2 regions of the Mesorhizobium sp. LNJC394B00 genome follow, and region 1 is predicted to be linked to the other one. Evidence: riboswitches for the same ligand, from Rfam matches in the RefSeq annotation. Region 1 holds a riboswitch; the other holds the start of a gene.

The links. A riboswitch is a leader RNA that binds a small molecule or an ion and turns the genes downstream of it on or off. The one in region 1 is predicted to bind thiamine pyrophosphate.
Region 2: another riboswitch for thiamine pyrophosphate. It lies ahead of X751_RS160160 (YkoF family thiamine/hydroxymethylpyrimidine-binding protein); the one in region 1 lies ahead of thiB (thiamine ABC transporter substrate binding subunit).

The regions. Positions count from the first base shown of each region.
Region 1 is NZ_AYWH01000008.1:1,901-9,803, reverse strand. It holds gene X751_RS141115 (RNA polymerase factor sigma-32) at 1-332, shown strand, start outside; gene X751_RS141120 (M48 family metalloprotease) at 425-1,831, opposite strand; gene thiQ (thiamine ABC transporter ATP-binding protein) at 2,162-2,926, opposite strand; gene thiP (thiamine/thiamine pyrophosphate ABC transporter permease) at 2,923-4,521, opposite strand; gene thiB (thiamine ABC transporter substrate binding subunit) at 4,742-5,749, opposite strand; TPP riboswitch at 5,793-5,907, opposite strand; gene X751_RS141140 (thiamine diphosphokinase) at 6,070-6,729, shown strand; gene X751_RS141145 (ABC-F family ATP-binding cassette domain-containing protein) at 6,731-7,903, shown strand, end outside.
Region 2 is NZ_AYWH01000001.1:681,223-689,125, forward strand. It holds gene X751_RS160195 (hypothetical protein) at 37-258, shown strand; partial or broken gene X751_RS1000000167770 (PRC-barrel domain containing protein) at 560-646, opposite strand; gene X751_RS0132590 (hypothetical protein) at 660-986, opposite strand; gene X751_RS160190 (hypothetical protein) at 1,145-1,447, shown strand; gene X751_RS160185 (DUF1236 domain-containing protein) at 1,788-2,117, shown strand; gene X751_RS160180 (hypothetical protein) at 2,216-2,431, shown strand; gene X751_RS160175 (DUF2934 domain-containing protein) at 2,524-2,763, shown strand; gene X751_RS160170 (hypothetical protein) at 2,920-3,171, opposite strand; gene X751_RS1000000165235 (GSU2403 family nucleotidyltransferase fold protein) at 3,444-3,791, opposite strand; TPP riboswitch at 3,990-4,102, shown strand; gene X751_RS160160 (YkoF family thiamine/hydroxymethylpyrimidine-binding protein) at 4,093-4,701, shown strand; gene X751_RS160155 (ABC transporter permease) at 5,008-5,799, shown strand; gene X751_RS160150 (ABC transporter ATP-binding protein) at 5,796-6,578, shown strand; gene X751_RS160145 (ABC transporter substrate-binding protein) at 6,575-7,582, shown strand; gene X751_RS160140 (S24 family peptidase) at 7,755-7,903, opposite strand, start outside.

The sequences.
Region 1 (7,903 bases):
CTTCGCTCAACGCACCGCTCGCCGACGAAGCTGGCACCACCGAGCGGATGGACTTCCTGATTTCGGACGATCCATTGCCTGACGAGGTCGCCGGCGACACCATCGACGTCGAACGGCGCCTGATGTGGCTGAAGACGGCGCTCCGCGCGCTCAATGCCCGCGAACTCAGGATCATCGAGGAGCGCCGGCTGAGCGACGAAGGTGCGACGCTTGAGGCGCTTGGCGAGACGCTCGGCATTTCCAAGGAGCGTGTCCGGCAGATCGAGGCCCGCGCCATGGAAAAGCTCAAGCTCGCGCTGGTGAAGCAGAATCCGGAGTTCATGGCGGCCTGAGATTGCCAGGAACGGGGTACCCCGAGTTATCTCAGAAAAGTTATCTCAGAAAAAAGCACTACGAAGGCTGGGGTTTCTGACGAAGACCGGCGCTATCTGTCCGTGACGATCTTGACCTTGTCGCCGGCCGAAACCGAGGCGCCCGGCGACATCGCGTTGAGCACGCGGAACAGATCGAGCTTGCGGTCGACGCCGACCATCTGCGCCGAAAGTGTGCCCATCGTCTGCCCGGCCTGTACCGTGACGACGCGGATATGCAGCGGCTTCAGTGCCGCCTTCTCGGCGGGGCTGAGCACGCGGAACGAACCGCTGACCGAGCGTGCCACCGGATCGAGTGTCGTGCTGGCCGAGGGGGCCGCTGTCAAAAGCCGGTAGACCTGACCGCCGGCGCGGATCACCGCAATGTCGAACTGCCAGCCATCGGCGCCGGCGTGCGCGGTCGCCGCCTGGTTGCCGTCGATCGTCTCCTGGCGCACACTGGTCTCGTCGAGACCGGCCACCCAGCCGCTTCTGATGTAGTCGGTCAGCGCACGATCCTTGTCGATCGACACACCGTCGAAGCGGATCGCCATGTCGCCGGGACCGGTCGCCGTCACCGCCGCCGCCGAATTGTCGATGATGAAGCCGTCGGGCACCGTGAACGAAACGCCGAGGCCCGGATGCAGGAAGGTCTGGCCGCGCACATAGCCCTCTTCCGGCGTGTCGCCATAGAGCAGGCCGTCTATCCCGGCCAGGAAGGAATCGCGGTCGCGGGTGCCGATGCCCGGCGCGCCGAACTGGCGGGCGTGGCGCTGCGCCAGATCAATTCGCTGCGGCGTGTTGGGGTGCGTGGCCAGGAAGTCGAGGCTGGCGTCGGTGGCGCCGCTGATCGAGCGGAAATCGGTGTAGGCCGACATCGACTGCAGGAAACGCCCGGCGGCATAGGGATCGTAACCCGCCTCGCCGATCGACTTGATGCCGATGGCGTCTGCCTCCAGCTCCTGGTTGCGCGAGAACTGCGCCAGCCTCAGCTTGCCGCGGATCAATGCCTGCTTGGCGGTCGGGCTGTCGCCCAGCACATCGGAGACCACCTTGGTCGCCAGGCCTTCCTCGGCCTCGAGCTGCTGTCGCTGCAGACCGTGATTGGCGGTGACGTGGCCCATCTCATGCGCGATGACGGCGGCGAGTTCGGCCGAATCATTGGCCAGCGCCAGCAGGCCGCGGGTGACGTAGAGATAGCCACCCGGCAGCGCGAAAGCGTTGACGTTGGGCGAATTGAGGATGGTGATGCGATAGGTCTGGGTCGGATTGGCCGACACCACGGTCAGGCTGCCGACAACCTTGGCCACCATGCGCTCGAGCTTGGGATCGGAATATTCGCCGCCATAGGTGGCAAGGATGCGCGGATGCTGTGCCTTCGCCAGTTCGGCAAGCTTGCTGTTGGCGGCGACATTGTCGACCGTGATCGGCTTGTCGGAAGGCTGGAAGCCGGATTCCTGCACTTCGGGAGGCGTGAACATCTGGCAGCTGGCCAGCGCCACGGCAAGGCCGGCCAGCGCGAGGAAGCGCACCAGCGGTCTGCGTTTCAAAGTGTCAGTGCCGGTCGGCAGCACGGCGTTCCTTCAGCTCTCGGCGCATGATTTGGAACCGGGGTCCGCGCCAGCGAAAAATCGGTTTCGTTGGCAATCCTGCACACATCAAAAAACCTACAGCGTTTACGCATCCGGCCGGGTGCGGCGCTGTAGGGGCAAATCACGGCTCGTGCCGGACCAGTACTAAGCGGACCTAGCCACATCGACTGGACCATGGCAAGCAAGCGCCACATCACCTGTAGCCGGTTTGGTCGTAAATTATGTCCGCTTCCGGGCAATATCGCGTGATCCGCCCGAACTTGCGCCGATATAGCGCCGAAACGCTTCAGGGCCAGTGCCGTCGAAAAAATCGCCGGCAGGTCCCGTCGCGGCAACCCTGCCATTGTCCAGAAAAACCATCTGCTCGCCGATACGGCGAGCGTCTTCCGGCTGATGCGTGACGAACAGCACCGTCATCGCCCGCTCGGCATGAACGCCGGCCACCAGGTCGAGCATGTCGTCGCGCAGTGCTGGCCCGAGCGAAGCGAACGGCTCGTCGAGCAGCAGCACTGGCCGGTCGCGCACCAGAACGCGGGCGAGCGCCACGCGCTGCCTTTCGCCGCCGGAGAGTTCGCGCGGCAGGCGCATTTCCTTGCCGGCCAGGCCGACGCGGTCAAGCGCCTCGGCGATTGCGGCGCGATCGGCGTCGGTCAGGTTGAGCGATGGCGAGCGGCCGAGCCCGACATTCTTCTCCACCGAGAGATGAGCAAACAGATTGTTTTCCTGGAATACCATCGACACCGGCCGCGCCGAAGGCGGCTCGGCGCCGACATCGGCGGCGCCGATCAGCACACGACCGGACTCCGGCGTCTCGAAACCAGCCACCAGATTGAGCAAGGTCGATTTGCCCGAACCGCTTGCCCCCATGATGGCGGTGATCTTAGATGTATCGAATTCGACATCGAACAGGAATGGCGTTTCGCCATAGCTGAACGAGACCTTGTCCAGCCGGACAGTCGTGCCTTTCTCCACAGCGGACGTCACGATCTCTCTCCCCGTCCCAGCCAGTCTGCCGCGACCACCAATGCAAGGCAGACCGCCCCGAGCAGCAAAGCCAGCCCGGCAGCATCGGCCGTGCGATAGCTGCCCATGCGCGCCAGCAGGAGATAGGGCAAGGTCTGCACCGAATCGCTGCCGAACAGCGCGATGACGCCGAGATCGCCGAGCGACAGTGCCATGGCGAAGGCAAAGCCGGTGGCCAGCGGCCGCCGGAGCGATGGCCAGTCGACCAGAAGCAGCCGGTTCCAGCCCGCAATGCCGAGCTGCGCGCACAGCTTTTCATGGCGCTCGCTCGCCGCATCATAGGCCGGGCGCATCGCGCGGATGGCAAAGGGCATCGCCATCACCGCATTGACGGTGACGACCATGACCGGCGCGATGGCAAAGACATCGCTGACCGTGCGCAGCAGGAGAAACCAGCCGGCGCCGATGACGATGGGCGGCACGATGAGGACGAAGCCGGCGCCGGTGTCGGTGGCATGTTCGAGCAATGAACGGGCACTGGACCGGCGGCGCAGCGACAGTGCCCGCCGCGCCATGATCAGCGACAGTGCCAGCGCCACCGAAAGTAGCGCCGCCGAGAAGGCGAGACCGGCGCTGGTCAGCGTCGCCTGACGCACGGCACTCTCGCCCGCCAGCCGGCCGAGATCGGCGCCGAGGCCGGACGCGACGGTGGCCGCCATCGGTCCGGCGACGAACAGCAAGGCGAGCACGATCAGGACGGCGTTGAACGCTGTTTCTGCTTTGCCGGCCAAGTGATAGCGGCGCGGCGCGACAGGCAAATTGGCGTCGCCGGTCACATTGGCGCCGAGCCGCGTCAGCGCCAGCATGACGGCGAAAGTCAGCGCGATCTGTAGCACCGTCAGCGTCACCGCTCGCGCCGGATCGAAGTCGAAACGCAGCGCCTGATAGATGGCGACTTCCAGCGTCGTCGCCGCCGGCCCGCCGCCGAGGATCAGGACGATGGTGAAGGAGGTGATGCAAAGCATGAAGACAAGCCCGGCGACGCCCGGCAGCGCGGCGCGCAGCACCGGCCACTCGATCAGCCGGAAGGCTGGCCTCGCCCCCATGCCGAGCTGGCTCGCCAGCCGCCATTGATCGGCCGGCACCGTTCCCAGCGCTTCGAGGAACAGCCGGGTGGCCAGCGGCAGGTTGAAGAAGACGTGGGCGACGAGGATGCCCGACAGCCCATAGATGTCGGGCCAGCTCTGGCCACCGATCGCGGCGAAATAACCGGCGCGGCCATAGAGCGCCAGTATTCCCAGCGCTCCGACAATTGCCGGCAAGGCAAGGGGCACAGTGAATAGCTGCAGGATGAAGCCGCGTCCGAAGAAGCGCGGATGCCGCGACAGCGCCCGGGCGACGAAGAGCGCCGGTACGGCGGAAAGCAGAGTCGAGAGCGCAGCCTGCCAGAGCGTGAAGCGGACCACGCGCAGGAGATAGAGGTCAAAGGCGGACGCGGCGCCGGAAAGGTCGTGCGCGCCTTCGCGGATAAGGCCGGCGAAGGCGCCACCGATCAGCAGCGCGATTGCCGCAAGCGCGACAATGCCGGCCGTGATGCGGGGGTCAGAGCGTTGCACTCTTTACCGGGCGTCGCGTTCCTTCGCGCCCCCCTCTGTCCTGCCGGACATCTCCCCCACGAGGGGGGAGATTGGCGGTTTTAGCGCTCCGCTCATTCCTGCAGCTTCGGAGATTGGCGAAAGTCAACGTAAAGGCCAATCTCCCCCCTCGTGGGGGAGATGTCCGGCAGGACAGAGGGGGGCGCCGTAGAGCACTCATCTTTTGACTATACAGCCAAAGCTACTTGCTCATCACCGCCAGCCATTCATCCACCCAGGCCTTGCGATTTGCCGCGACCTCTTCCGGGCTGAACAGCAAGGTCTTCGCCGGCTTGACCAGCCTATCAAAAGCCGGATTGAGCGGCTTGTCGGTTTTCCCGGCCGGGAACATCCAGTTGGTCTCCGGAATGACATCCTGGAATTTCGGCCCGGTCATGAAGGCCAGGAACTTCGCCGCCAGCGGATTCTTCGCGCCCGTGGTGGTGATGCCGGCGACCTCGATCTGCAGATACTCGCCTTCCTCGAACGAGGCCGCCTGGTAGCGCCCGGTGTTCTCCGCCACCATGTGGTAGGCCGGCGACGTCGTATAGGAAAGCACCATCGGCGCCTCGCCCTTGGTGAACAGGCCGTAGGCCTCGCTCCAGCCCGGCGTCACCGTCAGCACTTTGCCCTTGAGTTTCGCCCAGGCTTCCGGCGCCTTGTCGCCATAGACCGACTTGACCCACAGCAGCAGGCCGAGGCCCGGCGTCGACGTCCTCGGATCCTGGATGACGATCTTGTCGGCGGCATCGCCCTCGACCAATTTCTTCAGGCTCTTCGGTGGGTTCTTCAGCTTCTCGGTGTCGTAGACGACGGCGAAATAGCCATAATCGTAGGGCACGAAAGTGTCGTCGCTCCAGCCGCCCGGCACGTTGTTTTCAGCCACCGCGCCATGTCGGACAAACAGGCCGGAAGCCTTGGCTTCCGCGGTGAGGTTGGTGTCGAGGCCAAGCACGATATCGGCTTTGGTCGACGCACCTTCGAGCTTGACGCGATTGAGCAGCGCGACGCCGTCGGCCACCGAGACGAAGTCGACGCTGCAGCCGCACTCGGCCTCGAATTCCTTCTTCACCTGGGGGCCTGGACCCCAGTCGGCAGTGAAACTCTCATAGGTATAGATCGTGAGTTTTTCCTGCGCGCACGCAGGGCTTGCCAGTAGCGAAACAGCAAGCCCAAGCGCTGGGACAAGACGGGACAAAAAAATGCGCATCGGCGCCTCCTTCATTCGTGTTGAAAGGAATTGAGGCGTCGGGCTGTCCGAAGCGTCTAATCCCTCCGCCGGTACAAACCGGATCAGGTTCAGCGGGTTGGCGAGACTGCCTCTCAGCCGGTCCGCGAAGATCGCGTCCGGCACCCCGTTAGAGCGTTTCGACACATAGGCCCGGCCAAGGTGCCACGCAAGTGGAAGTTTGCCCGAGCGTGATCCCGGAAAGTGGAATCCGTTTCCGGAAAAAGATCATGCTCCAACAAAGAGTGACGGTGCCGCTCGGCCTTCCGTTTCGTCGGCGGGGCTGGTAAGGGCCAGCGGATATGAGCACATTCACCATCCTGCTTGGCGGCGATCTCGTCCGCACGCCGCGGCTCGACCGCCAGGTCGCGGGCACGCGCGTCATCGCCGCCGACGCCGGCATCGATCATGCCCGCCTGCTCGGCGTGATGCCGGAGCTGTGGGTCGGCGATTTCGATTCCGTGCCGGCGGACCTGCCTGCCGATCTCGCCGCCGTGCCGCGGGAGGTGTTTCCTCCCGAAAAGGACAAGACCGATGGCGAACTGGCGATCGCGGCGGCATTGGAACGCGGCGCCACCAGCCTGGTGCTGGCCGGCGCTTTCGGCGGCAAGCGCGCCGACCACGCCTTCCTCCATCTGGCGCTCAGCCTGCGGCTGGCCGAGGCCGGCACAAAATTGCTGTTGACCAGCGGAGCGCAGGAAGGCGCCCCTCTGCTGCCTGGCAAGGCCGGCTTCGACTATGCCGACGGAACGCTGTTTTCGGTGCTCGGCTTTTCCGATCTTTCGGGCCTCACCGTGTCCGGCGCGAAGTGGCCGCTCGACCATGTCGAGGTCGTGTTCGGCTCGTCGCTGACCATCTCGAACGAGGTCAAGTCCAACACGACCGGGGGCGGCCTCGAAATCGCGCTCGGCCATGGCCGCGCGCTGCTGCTCGCCCACCCCTACCCCTTGCCTGAAAGCTGACATGGCCCCGCCCCTTCTCAACCTCGACGGCATAAGACTGACCTTTGGCGGCACGCCGCTGCTCGATGGCGCCGAACTGACGGCGTCCGCCGGTGACAAGATCGCGCTCGTCGGCCGCAACGGCTCCGGCAAGTCGACGCTCCTGAAGATTGCTGCTGGTCTGATCGAGCCGCAAGACGGCGAGGTCTTCCGCCAGCCTTCGGCAACGGTGCGCTATCTCCCGCAAATGCCCGACATGGACGGCTTTGCCAATGTGCGCGCCTATGTCGAGGCCGGGCTTGGGCCTGCCGACGATCCCTACCGCGCCACATATCTGATGGAGCATCTCGGCCTCGCCGGCACGGAGAACCCCAACGATCTCTCCGGCGGCGAGGCGCGCCGCGCAGCACTTGCCCGCGTCATGGCGCCCGAACCCGATATTCTGCTGCTTGATGAGCCGACGAACCATCTCGATTTGTCGGTCATCGAATGGCTGGAAGAAGAGCTTGTCCGGACGTCTTCGGCGCTGATCGTCATCTCGCACGACCGTCGCTTCCTCGAACGCGTCTCGCGCGCCACTGTCTGGCTCGACCGTGGCCAGACCCGCCGCCTCGACAAGGGCTTTGGCCATTTCGAGGAATGGCGCGACCTTGTGCTGGAAGAGGAAGAGCGCGAACAGCACAAGCTCGGCCGCCAGATCGTGCGCGAGGAGCATTGGCTGCGCTATGGCGTGACGGCTCGCCGCAAACGCAACATGCGCCGCCTGGGCGAACTGCAGACCATGCGCCAGCGTTTTCGCGGCCATCGCGGCGCCGAGGGCTCGGCGACCATGGTGGCCAGCGACGCCGCCGAATCCGGCAAGCTGGTGATCGAGGCCAAGAACATCGAGAAGAGTTTTGGCGACCTGACCGTGGTCAAGGGCTTCTCGACCCGCATCCAGCGCGGCGATCGCGTCGGCCTTGTCGGGCCGAACGGCGCCGGCAAGACGACGCTGGTGAAGATGCTCACCGGCGAGATGAAGCCCGATGCCGGCTCGGTGCGGCTCGGCACCAATCTGGAAATCGCCACGCTCGACCAGAAGCGCGAGGCGGTCGATCCGGCCGAGACCCTGGCGCAGTATCTCACGGACGGGCGCGGCGAAAACCTCGTCATCAATGGCGAGCAGCGCCATGTCGTGTCCTACATGAAGGATTTC
Region 2 (7,903 bases), on a different contig from region 1:
AGTCCACAGCATGGGTTGGGGGAGGAGCAGGACACCATGTCGAACAGAGAAATCGGAACGTCGGCCTCACTGGGCCGACGCATCGCCGATCTGAAAGCCAGGATGCGAGACGCCAGCGTTACTGAACACGAGATGCAGACCTTCCAGAAGGTCGCAGCCATCATGGGAGGTGTCGAAGGCTCCCTACGCCTCGACGCCGACGACCTGATCGCGGCGTCCTTCGTCACCGAGGCGCTCGGCGATCCCGGGTCGAATTGAAGCCATGCGCCCGTCGGCACTAAGTGCCGGCGGTCGATGGGCCGTTACGCCGGTCGTCTGCGATACTGGAGCGTGTGCGCACCGCCTGCGGCGGACAATCTCTTGCGCACTTTGAAGATTTCAGGCGAGCGGCCTCAACGGCGCTTGGAACATTGGACTTCGCGTTCGTGCTCTCGGCTGCCTCGCGGCTGTCGAAGGTGTGTCGCCGTCGCCGTCCAGTCCTTGACCACAAGGGCTAAATTTAACCAAACCGCCAAGGCGCCTTAAACGAAGGATCCGACCAGCCGGATCCTTCGAAATATCAATCGCGATGCTCCGGCATCGCCTTCAGCTCATCCTTGGTCCAACTGGTGACGGCGTGGACGTCCCGGGAAACCTCTCGAAAGTCCGCGGTCGCTGCCTTACACGTCGTCGAACGGGCCGCCGCGCCTCGCCAGGTCGTGACCAATGGCGGCTTCCTCGGCGTCGTCGGGCAAGGCATCGTCACTGTCCTGGTAGGGGTTGTCGTCATCCTCCTCGGGCAGTTCGCCTTCCTTCTCGACACCGGTGGTGTCCGGCAGGCTTTCCTCATCTGCTCCGTCGGGCAGGACCGTTGCGCCACGCAGCGCGTCCCAATCCTGCCGACCCGGCGTCGGCGCTTCCACTTCATCATTGGCGATCCTGTCGCGGGCATCGTTTTTGCTCGGTGGCGCCTCGACCTCGTCATTGGGTTTTCTGTTTCGTTCCATGATTGCCTCCTCTGGGCGGCTTAGCGTCGAGAAGGTGGAACTCACTTCCGGCTGCCAGGTTCCAGCAACCACCATCTCCGTGGAACCAATTGCCGCCAGTCTGCTTTGCCAAGGACTAGTCTGCTTTGCCAAGGAGATGAATCCAGAGGAGCTGGACCATGAAGACTTTCCCCCTCATCCCATGCGTGCTGCTCTTGGCGCTGGCCGACCCGGCGGCTGCGCAGGACAATGGCGACCGGAACGGCCCTGCCGCGCCTTGCCAGGCGCAGCCTCAGGACGATGCTCAGAAGCCGCCGGTCGCCAATGGCGGTGGCGAATCGACCAGCACGCTCGGTCCCTGCGGCGGCGTGCTGCAGCCGCCGCCCAGTGGTGACCAGGGTATGACGCAGCCGCCGCCGGACCAAGGCAAGACGCCGGTGATCAAGCCTGGCGAGGTGCCTGCGCAGCCGCCGAAGCAATGACCTTTGCTTGAACTTCACGGCGTGGCACGAAGGCGGTCGGTTCCGGTCTTGGCCGGGCCACGCGGTCACCGGATCAATGCCGGCGCCGGCCGCGATCGCCACCGGAATTTGGAGCCGTGCATCGTCCACGTCGAAGGTCTCCTGAGGGATTGTGCTTCAATGCGAATCTTGCGGGTGCGGGTTCTGCTGGCATGACCGGAAGCCGATCAATTTAGTCTCCGCTTGCGGAACAAGACCGTACCGGCTGCGTTTGCCTCCAGGAGCCCGCCACCTCGATCTGCGCTGTTTTCGCCTCATGCGGGAACACGGCGGAGCTCGCCAACAACGACAGGAGACGAAGATGAAAACCATCCTTATTCCCGCCGTCGCCGGGCTCGCCATGATCGCTGGTATCGGCATTGCCGCCGCCGACGAGGTCATCGTCACGCAGCCGGCACAGCAGCAGGTGATCATCACCCCGGAACAGCGCACGGTCGTGCACCAATACGTAAAGAAACATCCGCTTGCCTCGGTCAATCTGCTCGGCGTCGAATTGAATGTCGGCACTGCCTTGCCTGACACTGTCGAGCTGCAGGAGGTTCCCGACGTTCAGTACAGATACGCCGTCGTCGACAACCATACCGTGTTGGTCGACCCCAGCACGCGCAGGATTGTCGAGGTGGTCGAGTAACGCTCGACAACCTAACCATTCATCGGTGATACGGCCCTGTCGTTCTTCCCAAAAGGGCGGCAGGGCCGAATGACGAACATGATGAAAGGAGAATTGCCATGTTGCCGCATGTCGAGACCCCGAACTCCGCCAATGTTGCGGCGTGTTGCGACAAGTTGTTGGCCGAGCGCAACACGGCGCTGTTATCGATGAAGGAAGCGATCGCGCTCCTGCGGGAGCGCACCGGCACCGATCGTTCGGATGCCGACCTCGCCGGGCTGATCGTCAAGAAAGCGGCGCTGCTCGGCGTTGCGGTGATTTCCGACCCGCGCTGAGATGTCTCGTCACTCAAGACGCCGGTCGAATTTTCGGCTAATGTTTTCGTGGAATCTGGACCAACCGACCGGACCCAACCACGGAGGCTTAAGTGACGGACGACAAACAGGACCGCATTCGCCAGCGCGCGCACGAGATCTGGGAAAAGGCCGGCCGGCCTGAAGGCGCGCATCAGGAACACTGGGAGCAGGCCACGGCTGAAGTCGATGGCGCGGTCGCCAAGCCCAAAAAGGCGGCGAAGAAAGCTGACGCCAAGCCCGCCAAGGCAGCCGCCAAGCCAAAGGCCGCGAAGCCTGCCGCCGCAAAGTCCGGCAAAGCCAAATCGAAATAAGGCCAGAAATAAGGCCAGTCGAAATAAAGCAAGGCCGGAATTCGCTGGCCGGGCCATCCTTCGCGCCCGCCGTTCAGGCGCGCCCGAGCCTCTCAACCTGACGAATTGCGCCTGCGACGGGCAGCGCAATTCCTTGTGTTTGGCGACAGCCGCCCCTCATGCCTGCCAGGCATAACTCGACAGCGCAAAGCGAATCCCGGCAGCTGTCATGGCCAGTTCGCATTCGGTGATCTGGCGCAGGTGGCGCAGATAGCGCGTTACAGTCTGTGGCAGCCAGCCGGCGCAGGCCTCGACATAGGCGCGGCTGTGAACAAGGGTGCCGGTCGACAGCCTTTCGTCCTTCTCGGCAACGACTTTCAGATATTGGCGGATGAAGCGGATGTCGTCGGCGATGTCCTGGCTGGCCATTCGCCAGGCCCCGGCGAGGCGTTGGCACTGATCGAATGACAAGGGCAACAAAGGGGGCGGCAATAAAGGCGGCGGCAACGACGGGGGTGACAGCAAAGGACGAGAGAGATCGGCGAAGGCAACATGGTTCGCTGTGCTCAAGGACATTCCTCTCTGCGAAAAGAGATATCGTACTTTATGTACGAATCAGCGTCAAGCCAATTTCGTACAGTTGGGACGATGGCAATGAATATAGCAGCGGTCGCTTCAGCTAATCACGCATCGTGAATCCTTCAGGAGTCGCACCAATCTCGCGGAGGGCTTTTCCCAGGACGGTGTTGACTGTTTCCCTCGAACAGGTTCAGGCCGCGCCGGATCGTCTCGCGCCAGTTTTCGCCCTTGTCCCACGCTTCCATGAAGGCGAAGGCAAGGTCGTCCTGGCGACGTGTGGCTTCGAGCGCTTGGGTCAGCAGGCGCGCTTGATGGAGATCCTTCTCCCGCTTGGCCCCAGCGCTCGGCCCGAGTCGCGAGGCGACGATCAGCTTGTGGATGGCGTAGCGCTGGGGCGAGGGGACCAGCACAGGCAAGCCCGAGCGATGCAGGAGCGCAGTCCGGATGGGGTCGCGGATAAGGAGATCCAGAAATCTGCCGTTTTCTTATAATTACGTTTATCAGCTTGAATTTCAACGCAGTTATAAGAAATTCGTGGAAACCTTATAACGCAACGAACTGACGAGTCGTCTGTTAACGCCCGGGCGCCCGGCACGTCTGGCCCAAAACACTTTGCCGCAGTGCCTCAACAAACGGCTTCCCCAATGCCGCGAACGGTGCTTTAACCCGCTCATCCACAGGGGTGCTCCGTATGGTCGGGGCTGAGATGAGGGCGGCAAGCCTTCGGACCCTAAAGCTGATCTGGATAATACCAGCGGAGCGAGGCGGGCGATGTTTTCAGGCGCACAGATTTCCCTTTATCCCATGACCGACGATTTCGTCGGCGTCATCCTTGGCGCGCTCGGCGCGCTCGATCCGTGGCGCGACCGGCTGCGGATCGAGATCGACGACATCTCGACGCTTATGGTCGGGCCGCCCGAGGTGCTGTTTCCCGCTATGCGCGACCTGTTCGTCGCGGCGGCCAAAAGCGGCAAGCACTGCGTGCTTTCGGCGGCGGTCTCGCGCGGCTGTCCGGGCGAGCCCGACGATCCGATCTGCCGCTCCGACGAGACCGGCGGCCCCGCCATTCCGCTGGACGAGCGCAAGATCGCCGCGATCCGCGCTGTCCAGGCCACGCCGTCGACCGGCCAGCCGGTGGCGGCGCAGTTCTCGCTCTACGTTATGGGCACGGGCGACCATATGGACGAGATCTACGGCTGCATCGATTTCCTGAAACAGTCCGGCGTCTTTGAGCGCTCAAAGAACTTCTGCACCAAATTGCGTGGCGATGCCGGTGCCGTGTTTGCCACGCTCAACGAGGCCTTCTGCCGCTTCGGCCCCGGCGCCGGCCACGTCACCCTCGACATCACGATCTCGGCGAACAGCCCGAGCGCCGTCTGAGCCGCGGCTCAAGCGTCGTTCCTTGAGGATATTGCCGTGGCTGGTTTATCTGACCCATTGCGTGGAGGAGATGCCTCTGACCCCTCAGCACAAAGAGGAGGGGAGCCATTGGCGATTGGCGAAGACCGCGATGCCCACGAATCTCCCCCCTCGAGCGGGAGATGGCTGGCAGGCCAGAGGGGGTCCCAGCGCGTGGAGCGCCGACGTCCTTTTCGCATCGGCAAGGCGTGGGCGCTCTATGCGAGACGACCCCCTCTGTCGCCTTCGGCGACATCTCCCCCTCGAGGGGGGAGATTAGCCGCCGGCATCGCCAAGACCATCCCCGCCGCCTTCGCCTTCGCCCTGCTCCTCGCGGCCTGGGAGCTCTACGCCCGCTATGGCGGTGTCGCCCCCACCGTGCTGCCGGCGCCGTCGCGCGTGCTGCAGCAGGCCTGGGAGCATCGCGCCGCCCTGGCCGACAACACGCTGCCCACCATCCGCGCCACATCAGCCGGCTTCGCCTGCTCGTTGGTCGCTGCCTTCGTGTTTTCGGCGCTGGTCGATTTCTGGGCCCCGCTGCGCCGCGCGCTGTTTCCGCTGCTGATCGTCAGCCAGACCTTGCCGCTGGTCGCGATCGCGCCGCTCATCGTGCTGTGGTTCGGCTTCGGGCTGATGCCAAAGATCCTGCTTGTGGCGCTCGTCACCTTCTTCCCGATGATGGTCGCGCTGGTCGAAGGTTTTGCTGCGACCAGCAAGGAGATTTCGCAGATGCTCGCCGCCATGGGGGCAGGGCGCTGGCGTATCTTCTGGCTGGCGCGCCTGCCTTCGGCGCTGCCCTATTTCTTCGCCGGGCTGCGCATCTCCATCACCTATGCCGTCGTCGGCGCGATCTTCGCCGAATATGCGGGGGCGGCGAAGGGGCTGGGCATCTACATGCTCAATGCCAAGAACAACTTTCGGCCCGATCTGGTGCTCGCCGCGGTCGCCGTCAGCGCCGCGCTCACGCTTGTCTTGTTCGCCATTGCGGTGCTCGTCCAGCGCTTCGCCATGCCTTGGGAGAATGCAGGGAGCGAAAGCCGCGACCGCAAGGTTGAAGCTGCAGAAGAGAACCGTCAATGACGCGGCTCGAACTCCGGGACATCAGGAAGAACTTCGGCGCGCTTGAGGTGCTCGCCGGCATTTCGCTTCATGTCGCGGCCGGCGAGTTCGTCTCCATCCTCGGCCCTTCCGGCGCCGGCAAGTCGACGCTGTTCCAGTTGCTGACCGGCGCGCTGAAAGGCGAGGGCGACATGCGCTTCGACGGCGCGCCATTGCAGGGCAGCCCCTTCGCCTTCATGCCGCAGCGCGACGCGCTGATGCCGTGGCGACGCGTCATCGACAATGTGACGCTGGGGCTGGAGGTGCAGGGCATGAAGCGCCGCGAGGCGCGCGCGTCCGTTGCGCCATTGTTCGCTGAGTTCGGCCTTGCCGGTTTCGAGCGCGCCTGGCCGGCCGAGCTTTCCGGCGGCATGCGCCAGCGCGCCGCCCTTTTGCGCACCGTGGTGCAGCAGCGCGACATGCTGCTACTCGACGAGCCCTTTGGCGCGCTGGATGCACTGACCCGCGCGGGTATGCAGCGCTGGCTGGAAGGCATGTGGCAGCGCCACCGCTGGACCGCGCTGCTGATCACCCATGACGTGCGCGAAGCCGTCTACCTCTCCGATCGAATCTATCTGATGTCGGCGCGGCCGGCCCGCATCATCGGCGAGATTGCCGTGCCGCTGCCGCGCCCGCGCACCACCGGCAGCGATGCCGCGCGCCAGGCCGCCGCGCTCGAAGCCGACATCCTCGACACGCTGCTCAATCCCGGGACTGACCGGGGCTTGTTTCCGCAGACCGCTCAAAGGAGTTTTTCATGACCGAATTCACACGCCGGCAGGCTTTGCTGCTGACGCTGGCCGCCGGATTGCCGCTGGCCTCGCGCGCTCATGCGGCTGCGCAAAAAATCACCGTCGCGCTCGACTGGACGGTCAACACCAACCATGTCGGCCTGTTCGTTGCCCGCGACAAAGGATTCTACAACGAGGCCGGGCTCGATGTTGAGATCCTGCCCTATGGCGATACTGGCGCCGGCACGCTGGTCGCCAACCGCATCGCCGATTTCGGCATTGCCGGCGTCGGCCTGTTCACCCAGCGGGCTGCCGGCGCCGATCTCAAGGCGGTCTACGCCGTGGTCCAGCAGGAGACCGGCCGGTTGGTCTTCAACGCGGATCGCGGCGAGATCAAGAGTCCCAGGAATCTCGACGGTCTGACCTATGGCGGCTTCGGCAGCGCCTGGGAAAACACGCTGATCTCGACCATCATCCGCCACGATGGCGGCAAGGGCGTTTTCGAGACCGTGACGCTCGGCACCTCGGCCTATGAGGCGCTGGCCAACGGCTCGGTCGACTTCACGCTGGAGGTCTCGACCTGGGAAGGCGTCGCTGCCGAGTTGAAAGGCGTCAGGCAGCGCGGCTTCCGCTACGCCGATTACGGCGTGCCCGACGAGCACACCACCTTGATCGCCTCCAGCAATGCATATCTCCAGGCAAACCCGAAGGCCGCATCGGCCTTCGTCGAGGCAACGCGGCGCGGCTACCAATTTGCCTGCGATCACCCGCAGGAAGCCGGCGATCTGCTGATCGCTTCCAACAGGGATGCGCTGACCGACCCGGCGCTGATCCACGCTTCGCTGAAAATGCTGGTCGACGGACACTTCTTGCGCAGCCAGGACGGCGTCATCGGCACCATCGACAGGGCCAAGATCGAGGCGATCGGAACCTACCTCTTCAGGGCCGGCATATTGCTCGATGGCGATGGCAAGGTTCTGAAGGAGAAGCCGGATTTTAGAGCGTATTTCACGAACGAGTTTTTGGGCGCGTAATCTCTCCCCTCGAGGGGGAGATGTCGCCGAAGGCGACAGAGGGGGTCGATACGTCCTGACGCGACTTCCTATCGCGGACAGAGGACGTCAGCGCCTTACGCGCGGCGACCCCCTCTGGCCTGCCGGCCATCTCCCCTTCGAGGGGGGAGATTGCGCCTCACCGCCTTCTCCCTCACATATCGATCATCGAGCGCTTCACCCGGCCGATGATGGTGATGGCGCCTTCCAGCGCCGGCGGCGGGATGTCCATGTAGGAGGCCGGCTGGAAGGGCGGGTTCTCGTTGGGGCGGTAACGCTTGTAGGTGGCCTGGCCGGATTCGT